Regions from separate parts of the Paenibacillus sp. FSL P4-0176 genome, predicted to be linked through region 4. Evidence: predicted binding sites of a transcription regulator. Region 4 holds the regulator's gene; each other region holds the start of a gene.
The links. Region 4 encodes Rex, which represses fermentation and respiration genes when NADH is low (regulators of the CRP and FNR family bind a similar motif). Its sites were predicted from a motif close to TTGTGAAATATTTCACAA; they were not measured.

Region 1 (3,183 bases), 720 kb from region 4:
AATCAATTCCTAAACGCCAAGAAATGAGGTTGAAGTGATGTCTGACTTTGACGGAAATGGGTTCGCTGAACTACTGATCATTGTCATTCTTGTTGTTTTATTTGTATTTGGTTCTTCCGATATTGACGACCTGACTGATTCTCCTTCTCAATCCTGAATTGGCTAAGTTATTACGATTTATTCATTATGAAATGCATACCTGTAAACGCCAGCCCACAATATGCGGGCTGGCGTTTTTGGATGGCTATAGAAATAGCGGTGAGAATGCAATCCAGGCCAGAATAAGAGTAAGCACAATGCAGACATTCTCTACAACGGCCCCACGCTTGGTCCCTGTACTCATCAGATTCACCCGTATGCGCCACTTGAGCGGTGGTAACGGACGAATACCCCGATTGGTTAGTGAATCGGCCAATAGATGCATCGCATATGCCGTGCCTCCCGCTACCCAGATCTCCGGTCCCTGCTGCTGGGTCGTGCTGTACAACAAGCCCGCCCATATTGCGGTTCCGTACAGGGTATGTGTCAGTCCCCTATGAGTCAGTGTGGTGCAGAGCATTAACAAACTGCCTGCAATCAAGTTCCACGGTGCGAACGCGTGACCATAGAAAACCAGCCCAAGTCCAATCGCAAACATCAACACTTTGCGAAGCGAACGCGAAGGCAGGAATGACACAAGCGCAATGAGGATCGCAAGCAACAGGTTCCATGGTTTGGCATGAACATAGAAGTACACAAATACAGCTGTGGGCAACAGAATCGTCTGTAACAACCTGATCAGACTGTTAGGCAAGGCTCTGGATACCAGCAGCGAATTAGGCTCATCAATGTCAGGCAATAAAGAACCAATCAGAGCAACCGTAACTGCTGGCGCGGTCACTGGCATACCGGCCAACTGCAGAACAGAAAGCGACACGCCTGTCCCGATAATAAGGTGGGATCTTCCCATCATGATGCAAAAACGTCCTTTCGAAGAAATCGGGAACAATACGGCCCAGTTCCGATTTTACAACGAAAACAAAATAAGAACAATAGTTCGCATTTCTTATTTGTATGAAAATAAATATAACTTTCTGTGATGGGGCTCACACTATTATATTTATGACTCTTCTATCTTTATTAGTGAATTAAATCACATAAACTATCGTCAACTACTTGTATAATTTCAAATATAAACCACTAAAATTGTTGGTAATGTACAGCGTCTATCCAAGGAGGCATACACACATGAACGAAAAAAAAGAGAAACTCGTTATCATAGGTAACGGAATGGCAGGAATTAGTACCGTTGAGCAAATTTTAAAATTAACTACGCGATTTGATATTACCGTTTTTGGCACAGAGCCCTATCCTAACTACAACCGCATTATGTTGTCTTATGTACTGGAAGGAAGCAAAACACTGGACGATATCGTGCTGAACGACCTTCACTGGTATGAAGATTACGGCATTACGCTGCACACAGGCACAACGGTTACACGAATCGATGCCGAGACACACGAAGTTGTGACTGAAGATGGAACTCGCGTTCCTTATGACAAAATCATCATTGCAACAGGCTCCAACTCCTTCATTCTCCCCGTACCGGGACATGACAAAGAGGGTGTTGTTGGTTTTCGCGATATCGCCGATTGCAATGTCATGCTGAAAGCTGCTAAGCAGTATAAAAGAGCGGCCGTTATCGGGGGCGGACTGCTAGGCCTTGAAGCTGCCAAAGGGTTGGTACAACTTGGCATGGAAGTTACCGTAGTGCATCTGATGGAAGATCTGATGGAGCGTCAGCTTGATCCGCAAGCTTCATCCATGTTGAAGGCAGAACTCGAACGTCAGGGTATCCGGTTCAAGATGGGTGCGCAGACTTCCGAACTGCTGGGCGGCGAACGCGTTGAAGGGATACGTTTTGCAGATGATACGGTTCTGAATGTTGATTTTGTGGTCATGGCTGTAGGCATCAAACCCAATACGGCTGTAGCCCGCGAAAGCGGTATGGAAGTGAACCGGGGTATTGTCGTGAATGACTATATGCAGACTTCACTTGAGAATGTGTATTCGGTCGGGGAATGTACAGAGCACCGCGGGGTATGTTACGGCCTCGTTGCCCCATTGTTTGAACAAGGTATGATTCTGGCGAAACATATCTGCGGTGTGGAGACCGCTCCTTATGAAGGTTCAGTTGTATCCACGAAATTGAAAATTTCGGGTGTGGACGTGTTTTCAACTGGTGAATTCATCGACAGCCCCGAGCACACCGTCATTTCGCACAAAGATGACTGGAAACGGACCTACAAAAAAATTCTGCTTCGTGATAATAAAATGGTCGGCGCTGTTCTCTTCGGTGACATTAAGGATTCTGCCGAATTGCAGAAACTGATTAAAAATCAAACCGAAATGACCGAAGAATTGTATGGTTCACTCATGGGTACAGGCTGCGGCGGTCATAAGAAAGCAACCTCTGTTGAAACGATGCCCGAGGACGAAATCGTCTGTGGATGTAACGGGGTAACCAAAGGAGCCATTGTTGATGTAATTACAAACCAGGGCCTTACCACTGTTGATGAAATCAAAGCCTGTACCGGTGCAACACGCTCTTGTGGTGGGTGTAAACCGGTTGTGGAACAGATTCTGCAATATGTACTTGGAGACAGTTTCAGTACTGGGGCTAAACAGGGCATCTGCGGATGTACTTCCATGGGACGGGATGAGATTGTAGCCGAGATTCGTGAAAAAGGATTACAAACGACCAAAGAGGTCATGAATGTACTGGGTTGGAGTCAGCCAGAAGGTTGTTCCAAATGTCGTCCGGCGATCAACTACTACCTTGGCATGATTGCACCAGACACACACGAAGATGAGAAAGAATCCCGTTTTGTTAACGAACGGATGAACGCGAATATTCAAAAAGATGGAACGTATACGGTTGTACCTCGGATGTACGGCGGGGTGACTACACCAGCGGACCTCAAACGCATCGCTGACGTTTCAGTCAAATATGATGTAAAAGCAGTCAAAGTGACTGGCGGTCAGCGTCTCGACTTGATTGGTGTCAAAAAAGAAGATCTGACCAAAGTCTGGGCTGAACTGGATATGCCTTCAGGTTATGCATACGCCAAATCGCTGCGTACGGTCAAAACATGTGTCGGCTCCCAATTCTGCCGATTCGGTACACAGGATTCCATGGCCATG
Region 2 (3,183 bases), 1.0 Mb from region 4:
TCGGAATTATGTTGAATCCGTTGAATTCCTCCATGATTTCGGTGGCAATCTCCAGGCTACAACAAGTGTATCAACTTAATTTTACAGCCGTTTCGTGGATTATTTTATCATTTTACATTGCCAGTGCTGTCGCTCAACCCGTCATGGGCAAGTGTAGTGATTTGTTTGGCCGCAGGAAGATCTTCCTCATGGGTCTTGTTATTGTTTTTGTATCGTCCATGCTAGCTCCATGGTCTTCCAGCTTTTCGTGGCTCATCGTATATCGGATCATTCAATCCATTGGTACTAGCATGATGGTGGCCGTCGGAATGGCGATTGTCAGAATGAACGTAACTGACAAGCAAGCATCCGCCTTGTCCACCTTGGCAATATTCCTTTCTGGAGCAGCTGCAATTGGACCTTTTATTGGTGGAGTATTAATTCATTGGTGGGACTGGCACAGCATATTCATCGTTAATATTCCGTTTGTCATGGCAAGCTTTTGGTTCGCCTGGAAAAAAATCCCGAAGGACGAGCCATCTCCGTCAACCTCTGGTCACATGTCCATTCGGCAATGGCTTGCGTTGATTGATGCATCAGGCATCCTGTTGTTTACTTTAGCTTTGGTGACTCTGCTCATCGGTTTACTTTCAGTAAATTCCGCAGGAGATGTTTCAACATGGCATCTGCTGACAGGAGGGATCGGGATAATTGCACTAGTTATATTCATCCGACATGAATTAAAAGCAGCCACACCGTTTATCCCTCTGCGAACGTTTGCCAGATATCCCGAAATGACGTGGGTCAATGTGCAATACATGCTGGTGAACATCCTGTTTTACGCTCTTTTTTTTGGAGTTCCTACGTACTTGAAGCAGGTACGTCATCTCAACGAAGTCTATACAGGAATGAGCATGCTAGCCTTGGGATTGTGTTCACTTATTATTTCTCCGATTGCAGGGCGCTGGATTGACAGATCGGGATCACGACCAGCTTTGATCGTTTCGGCTGGCTTAATGACATTCGGCTCTCTATTAATCGCAGTCATGAATGAAGCTTCCCCAATTGTCATTGTCATTGTTGCCTTAGCTTTATTTGGGATAAGCAACGGCTTAAACGCAGTTGGCATGCAAGCTGCCCTGTTTAAAAGCACACCCAAAGAAATGATTGGAGTCGCATCGGGTATTTTTAATACATCACGCTATCTGGGGACCATCTTATCGTCGTTATTAATTGGGATTGTCATGGGAGATACATTTAATGTGACAGGATTTCAGATGCTTGGAATCATCCTTACGGTATTAGCTGCATCACTGATCATCATGAGCGTACGTCGTGAGGCAGGTACGGTGAGTCCGGAGCAAGTAAGCAAGTAAAATAGCGAATCTGCCGTGCAATAGCACGTTTACACCCAATGAATCAATAGCTCCATTGGGTGTATTTTTTGTTTTTCACCAAGTTGTCAGAAAGAGTTGATCCTTTCTTGAACGTTTAGGGTAGAAGACGTGACTTTGATTGAATTAGGTAAAAATAAAGATATAATAATTTTGATTAATAGGCTTGGTTAGTACTTTAAGTGCATCAAGGTGTGGCAAGATATCGTCATACCTAACTTTGTGAAATTTTTCGCAACTCTGCATTGAGCTTGGCCAAAGCTGATATTGAATGTTTCTAAATTGAACAGAGTTTGAAAGGAGGCAACACAAAGAATGGCTATTGATACGGTTTTATGGAGCAGGCTAGTGACTGGTTTGACGCTCGGGTTCCACGTGATTTTTGCAACGCTTGGTGTCGGCGTACCTTTGATGATTGCTATTGCAGAGTTCATCGGCATTCGGAAGAAGGATCACCATTACATACTTATGGCAAAGAGGTGGTCCAGAGGGTTTGTCATTTCTGTCGCGGTTGGTGTCGTGACAGGCACAGCAATCTCACTACAGTTGGCCCTGGTATGGCCGAATTTTATGAAGTTGGCCGGGAATGTCATTGCACTGCCACTATTTATGGAAGTATTCGCGTTCTTTTTTGAAGCGATATTCCTGGGCATTTACCTGTATACGTGGGATCGGTTCAAAAATCCGTATATCCACTGGTTGCTGACTATTCCGATTGTCGCCGGGGCAGGCATGTCTGCTGTTTTTATTACAACAGTGAACGGATTCATGAACCAGCCTGAAGGTTTTGTCATGGAAGCAGGTCAATTCATGGCAGTGAACCCCGTGCAAGCGATGCTGAATACGGCGACGTTCTCCAAAGTGTTCCATGTATTAAGCTCGGCCTATCTGACAGGAGCTGCTCTGTTAGCAGGAATAGCAGCCTTTGCGATGCTGAGAAAAGGAGTGTCAGCCTACCACAAAAAAGGCTTGAATCTCATGATGGCCGTTGTGCTGGTATTCAGTTTATTAAATTCTTTAGCTGGAGATGTATCTGCCAAGTTTTTGGCTGAGCATCAACCGGAGAAGCTCGCAGCTGCCGAGTGGCATTTCGAGACGGAAAGCGGCGCGGATTTGATTTTTTTGGGATGGCTGAATGCAGAACATGAAATAATAGGTGCTCTTCATTTGCCGAAACTGCTCAGTTTCCTTGCCTTTGGAGACTTTAACGCTGAGGTTACCGGGCTAAACGAATTTCCACCAGATGAGCAGCCACCACTGCTTGTGCATTACTTGTTTGATCTAATGGCTGGAATTGGTTTCGCTCTGCTTGCTATATCAAGTCTGTACTTCCTGTTTGTATTCTGGAAGAAACGTAATCAGTTTAACAAGTGGATGCTTCGTATGGTTGCACTCAGTGCACCGCTTGCTTTTCTGGCCGTTGAGATGGGTTGGTTCTATGCAGAGATCGGGCGGCAGCCATGGATCATCCGAGGTTATATGCGAGTAGAAGAGGCCGCTACTTCTTCTCCGAGTGTGAGAATTTTATTTTTCGTCTTCTTGCTTCTCTACATCCTGCTAGGCGTTATGTGTGTCGTCGTACTGAGACGGTTGTTCAATAATAATCCTGCTGAACTCGAGATGGAGAAATGGTTGAAGGAGAAGCATGATCAATCAGCCAAGAAAGGGGATCAGGCATAATGAGTTATGAATTAATTGGTATTTCGGTACTCTGGCTGTTCTTGTACGGCTATCTTATTGTAGCTTCCATCGATTTTGGAGCAGGTTTCTTCGCCTTTTACGCACGCCTGACAAAGCAGGATCACCTGAT
Region 3 (3,183 bases), 290 kb from region 4:
ACTGCGTTACGGTAAGCTTTGTGCTTGCGAATCATGCCCATGAAGTTCTCGACCAGTTCAACAGCAATGCTGTCTACGCTGTCTTCATTGTTACCGTAACAAGGGAAGTCTCCTTCGATTTCGAAATCAACAGCGATGCCTTGTTCGTTCCGAATTGGTTTTACTTTGGCATATTTGATCGCACTCAGTGAATCTGCTGTAACCGACAGACCAGCGATACCGCAAGCCATCGTACGTACAATGTCACGGTCATGTAATGCCATTTCGATACGCTCATAGCTGTATTTATCGTGCATGTAGTGAATGACGTTGAGGGTGTTCATATACAGCTTAGCCAGCCACTCCATCATTGGTTTGAAGCGTTTCATAACCTCATTGTAATCCAGCACTTCGCTAGTAATGGCAGGATACTCAGGTCCAACTTGTGCTCCGGATTTCTCGTCACGACCACCGTTGATCGCATACAGGAGAGCTTTTGCCAGATTGGCACGAGCGCCGAAGAATTGCATTTGTTTCCCGATCTTCATCGCCGACACACAGCAAGCAATACCGTAATCGTCACCGTAGATCGGACGCATCAGATCATCATTTTCATACTGGATTGAGCTGGTTTCGATGGATACTTTACTGCAATAATCTTTGAAAGCTTCTGGAAGTTTCGTTGACCAGAGAACAGTCAAGTTTGGTTCTGGTGCAGGACCCAGGTTGTGCAGTGTATGCAGGAAACGGAAGCTGTTTTTGGTTACACGTGTTTCACCATTCACGGACATACCACCGATGGACTCAGTCACCCATGTTGGATCTCCACTGAACAGTTCGTTGTAATCCGGTGTACGCAGGAATTTGACGATCCGCAGTTTCATTACGAAATGGTCAACCAATTCCTGAGCCTGTTCTTCGGACAAAATCCCTTCTTGCAGGTCACGTTCAATGTAGATATCCAGGAAAGAAGATACACGTCCGAGTGACATCGCAGCACCGTTCTGTTCTTTGATCGCAGCCAGATAACCGAAGTACAACCATTGGAATGCTTCTTTTGCTGTTGTCGCTGGCAAGGAAATATCGAACCCGTGCATATCGCCCAATTGTTTCAATTCTTGCAATGCACGAATCTGTTCAGACAATTCTTCCCGCAGACGAATGACATCTTCATCAATAACATCAACTTCGAGTGCATTCAGTTCGCCTTTTTTGTTACGAATCAGGAAGTCTACCCCGTACAAAGCTACACGACGATAGTCACCGATGATCCGGCCACGGCCGTAAGCATCTGGCAGACCTGTAATAATTCCTGCTTTACGCGCTGCACGCATGTCGGAAGTATAAGCATCGAATACACCTTGGTTATGTGTTTTGCGAATGTTTGTAAATATATCAATGACGCCCTGTGGCATTTCAAAGCCATATGCCTCACATGCGTCAATCATCATGCGAATTCCGCCTGTTGGTTGAATGGAACGTTTGAACGGAGCATCGGTCTGAACGCCGACAATCTGCTCTTTGGATTGATCCAGATAACCGGGTTGGTGAGAAATAATAGTACCTGGTGTGTTCACGTCAACGTCAAGGACACCGCCGTTATCCCGTTCTTTTTTGGTCAGATCAGATACGATCTCCCACAATTCTTTGGTATTCTGGGTTGCACCTGCGAGAAATGCTTCGTCACCGTAATACGGAGACAAGTTGTGTGCCAGAAAATCATTCACATCTACGGATTTGGTCCATGTTCCTTTGGTAAAGTTTCTCCAGCCTGTTTGTTGTTTGACATCTTTTTCAATCACCGACATCGTAATCCCTCCACTAATTTGGATTTCTGGACACATAACATCTTGCTTCATTCGTAGCATTGTGTGCCCAGAGCCGCGATTAATGTGAATTGTTTCACATAAACCGGAACATGTTCTCTCTACTTGGGAACCGGAACCGCGGGATGAATGTTTTTCTTACATTTTCAGTATACGACTTGGGGCTTTCATCATCTGTGATTTTTGTCACAAAGCCAGTGAACTAACTCACTCCACCTGCGCTGTGTCCCATTGACCCCTGTAAATTCACACTTAGCCACTGCGCGGGCAGAACAACTTCCGATCGCTGTTATCCCCGGATTTTTTCAATTTTATATTTCAAAGGGGAAAATCCGGGGATAAAGGCGAACGCTCCGCTTCTTCAGTTTTTTCTGCCCACTCCGTTATTATGTTAAAGACGGCAATCGGGGCTCCCCTCTCGGGGAACCCTGATCTTCTTGCCGTAAAGCACGCTTTGTTCTAAATTTATTATTCAAACTTTCCGTAGAAAGCGTTGCGGTATACATCAGCCAGTTCAGTTACCAGTGGCAACTTCGGATTGGCGGTTGTACATTGGTCTTCGAAGGCACGGTCTGCCAGATAATCGACATGTGCTTCAAAGTCTTTGGCATCGAATCCGATCTCTTGGAACGATTCTTCAATACCCAATGTTTTGTTCAGTTTGCGAATCGCATTGATGAGACTGGTTACGCCTTCTTCTGTTGTACGAGCAGGCAATCCCAAGATGCGGGCAATTTCGGCATACCGCTCATCCGCTACAAAGTGCGAATATTTCGGGAACGATGCAAATTTGGTCGGTTTTTTCGCGTTGTAACGAATGACGTGTGGCATAAGAATCGCATTGGTGCGTCCGTGTGCGGTGTGATACTGACCGCCCCATTTGTGCGCCAAGCTGTGGTTAATGCCCAGGAATGCGTTGGCAAACGCCATACCTGCAATTGTGGAAGCATTATGCATTTTCTCACGTGCCAGTTTATCGCCTTGCAGCGCAGATTGCTCCAGGTATTGGAACACCAGTTGGATTGCTTTGATCGCAAGTCCATCCGTGTAATCATTTGCCATAACAGATACATAAGCTTCAATCGCATGCGTCAGTACGTCCATACCTGTATCGGCAACCGCTGTTCTAGGCAGGGAGTATACAAACTCCGGATCGACAATCGCTACGTCTGGAGTCAGCTCATAGTCGGCCAATGGATATTTGGTGTTACCTTGATTTTTATCTGTGATAACCGCGAACGATGTCACTTCAGAACCTGTACCGGATGTTGTTGGGATTGCTACAAATTTCGCTTTTACGCCGAGACGTGGATATTTGTAGATCCGTTTGCGGATATCCATGAATTTTTGTTTCAGATCGTTGAAGTCCGTGTCCGGA
Region 4 (3,183 bases):
CATACACTGACCCGCCTATTTAAAGACAGTCGTAATGGTCAGCTACCTATGCTTCGTTCGCAGTTTTCCGGGCATGAAAATTCGGTGCAATGGGGCTCCATGGTGGATCAGATGTTCCCGCTCGCTCTTGAAGTTAAGGAGCTGTGGGATCGTATGAGCGATGCCTTGTTTGGTCTCTTGCCTGAACGAAGTGATGCTTCACCGGGAGAGACGGGGCAATTTTCACTGCGTCTGAAAGCATCTCAGAAACCTGCAAAATGGCAGGAGTTGCAGGATCTGGAGAACCAGATCTATGTGACTCTGGGCGATTTGGTTCGCAAAGGGGACAAATTGCTGCTTGAAGTGAAAGAGGATCAGGATGATTATCAATCGGATAGTCTGATCACGGACATTACAGGATTGCTGAAAGATCTGACCACATTGAAGGAGAATCTACGTTTCTTCATGCGTATGGATGACGCCAAAACGGTGTACTGGATGGAAGCCAGCGGTCAGTTCCGCAGTAAATCTCTTCAGCTGTATGCCGTACCTGTAGATGTCAGTGCCCAACTTAAGGATTTATTTTTTGACAAAAAGAAAAGTGTTGTGCTTACATCGGCTACGCTCTCGGTAGATAAGTCATTCCAGTTCATGATTGAGCAGCTTGGCTTACAGGAAGCCTCTGAGAATAATCGGCTGTTAACGTCGATGCTGCCATCACCTTTCAACTATCGCGATCAGGCACTTCTGGTGATTCCGCGTGATTTCCCGAGTGTGAAGGGAAGTGTGGGTGATGCGCACTTTGTTAATATGCTGGTGCAATCACTTGCAGAGACGGCAATTGCTACGCGTGGACGCATGATGGTTCTGTTTACTTCATACAAGATGTTGCGACAGGTCTATGATCCGCTGAAGGAGGCACTGTCTGGCAACGACATCTCGTTGCTTGGGCAAGGCGTTGACAGTGGAAGTCGTTCCAAATTGACTCGCAGGTTCCAAGATGCCAAAGCAACGGTACTTCTGGGCACAAGCAGCTTCTGGGAGGGTGTAGATATCCCGGGAGAGGCGTTAACTTGTCTCGCTATTGTGCGACTGCCGTTCCAGCCACCGAATCATCCGTTGGTGGAAGCCAAGAGTGAGTTGCTTCAGGAGCAGAAGAAAAATCCGTTCATGAAACTGTCCGTGCCACAAGCGGTCATTCGTTTCAAACAGGGATTTGGCCGATTGGTACGTACAGCAAAGGACAGAGGAATTGTCATTGTTTATGATACACGGGTGATTGAAGCGTATTATGGTAAATTCTTTTTATATTCATTACCTGGACCCAAAATGGAGCATATGCTCACGGAGCAGATGGTTCCACGAATTACCGAGTGGTTGGAAAAACCTGCTAATGAACAAAAATAATGGTTGTTTTGTTCGTTATATCATTGCATGACACTATCGTTTGGCGTTAAACTTTATTAGATATTTCCGTATCCGATTAAAGCAGTTGCACGTAAGAACTTATAACCTAAATTACAAGGAGCATTCTGTATAAAATGTCACGTTTATCTTTGAGTTTTATACAGAATGCTCATCTTTTCATCTATTATTTTATCGTGGCCTTGGTAAGGGGGAGCAAGAATGAAATCGGATAAAATTTCGGAAGCGGTGGTACGACGTCTGCCTGTTTACTTGCGTTATTTGAACGAGTTGCATCAGCGTGAGGTGGCTACTGTTTCTTCTCAAGAGCTTGGACAGAGGCTGGATCTGAATCCGGCCCAAATTCGTAAAGACCTGGCTTACTTCGGTGATTTTGGTCGTAAAGGGATCGGGTATGATGTATCCTATTTGATCGAGAAAATTCGTCACATTCTCAAAATCGATCAGCAAATTAATGTAGCTCTGGTAGGAGCGGGTAATCTCGGACAGGCCTTGTCCAACTATAACGCGTATCTGAAAGACAACATGAAAATTGTTGCTGTATTTGATGCATACGGACCGAAGATTGGTAGTCAAATCAACAGTTTGACGGTAAAACCAATGGATGAATTGACGGAAGCGGTTAAAATGGAAAACATTCGCATCGGAATTATCACGGTTCCGGATACGGAAGCCCAAAATGTAGCCGATCAGCTTATTGAATCAGGAATTGAAGCGATCCTTAATTTTGCACCAACCATTCTAAAAACACCGCCGCATATCCGCATTCACCATGCTGACTTTACAACGGATCTGCTTAGTTTGGCCTATTACTTGGAGACTGGAAAGGACGACGAGGAAGATGACAACAAATAGATGGGTAATTCACAACGGCAAATTTGCCGTTAATGAAGGCGGCACAACATGGAACGTGGTCCACGGATACATGGTTGTTGAGAATGAAAAGATTGTGCATATTGGTGAGACATTGCCGGATGAAGACAAAAATTGTACCAAAGTGGATGGAAAAGGACTGTTCTTCCTGCCGGGTCTGATCAATACGCATGGTCATGCAGCGATGTCGTTGCTCAGAGGGCACGGAGACGATCTTGCATTGCAAGTATGGTTGCAGGAAAAAATGTGGCCGATGGAAGCGAAAATGACTTCAGAAGACGTATATTGGGGAACTTCGCTATCGGTGCTTGAAATGTTGAAAGGCGGAACTACAGCTTTCCTGGACATGTACGATCACATGGATCAAGTTGCCAAAGTTGTGGAGCAATCCGGCGTTAGAGCAGCACTGGCACGTGGTGTAATCGGGTTGTGCTCGGAGGAAGAACAATTGCGGAAGCTGGAGGAGTCGGCTGCGTTTGCGCGTGAGTGGAATGGACAGGCAGATGGTCGCATTACAACCGTAATCTCGCCACATGCACCATATACATGCCCTCCTGACTACATAGAGAAGCTTGTGCAGGTCGCGAACGACCTAAACCTTCCCCTTCATACACATATGTCGGAAACGCTTCGTGAAGTCGAGCAGAACGTGGCTGATTATGGACTGCGTCCTGTGGCACATCTGGAGAAACTGGGCTTTTTCTCTCGTCCATCCCTGGTTGCACATGCGGTGCATCTGAATGACGAAGAGATTGAGATTCTGGCCCGTCATGATGTGGCTGTATCCCATAACCCGGGAAGTAACCTGAAACTCGCTTCCGGTGTTGCGCGGGTACCTGCGTTGCTGAAAGCAGGAGTTACCGTGTCACTCGGAACAGACGGACCGGCAAGCAACAACAACCTGGA

Region 1: nirB (nitrite reductase large subunit NirB) is a predicted target of Rex. The motif match lies at 1,121-1,138, and genes of this name have one in related genera.
Region 2: MKY95_RS15960 (cytochrome ubiquinol oxidase subunit I) is a predicted target of Rex. The motif match lies at 1,594-1,611, and genes of this name have one in related genera.
Region 3: pflB (formate C-acetyltransferase) is a predicted target of Rex. The motif match lies at 1,870-1,887, and genes of this name have one in related genera.

The regions. Positions count from the first base shown of each region.
Region 1 covers NZ_CP150242.1:5,237,409-5,240,591, forward strand. Annotated here, with positions in the region: gene MKY95_RS24445 (hypothetical protein) at 1-13, shown strand, start outside; gene MKY95_RS24450 (metal-dependent hydrolase) at 245-952, opposite strand; gene nirB (nitrite reductase large subunit NirB) at 1,228-3,183, shown strand, end outside.
Region 2 covers NZ_CP150242.1:3,510,604-3,513,786, forward strand. Annotated here, with positions in the region: gene MKY95_RS15955 (MFS transporter) at 1-1,355, shown strand, start outside; gene MKY95_RS15960 (cytochrome ubiquinol oxidase subunit I) at 1,689-3,053, shown strand; gene MKY95_RS15965 (cytochrome d ubiquinol oxidase subunit II) at 3,053-3,183, shown strand, end outside.
Region 3 covers NZ_CP150242.1:4,807,327-4,810,509, forward strand. Annotated here, with positions in the region: gene pflB (formate C-acetyltransferase) at 1-1,787, opposite strand, end outside; gene adhE (bifunctional acetaldehyde-CoA/alcohol dehydrogenase) at 2,274-3,183, opposite strand, start outside.
Region 4 covers NZ_CP150242.1:4,520,419-4,523,601, reverse strand. Annotated here, with positions in the region: gene dinG (ATP-dependent DNA helicase DinG) at 1-1,386, shown strand, start outside; gene MKY95_RS20715 (redox-sensing transcriptional repressor Rex) at 1,606-2,259, shown strand; gene MKY95_RS20710 (amidohydrolase) at 2,246-3,183, shown strand, end outside.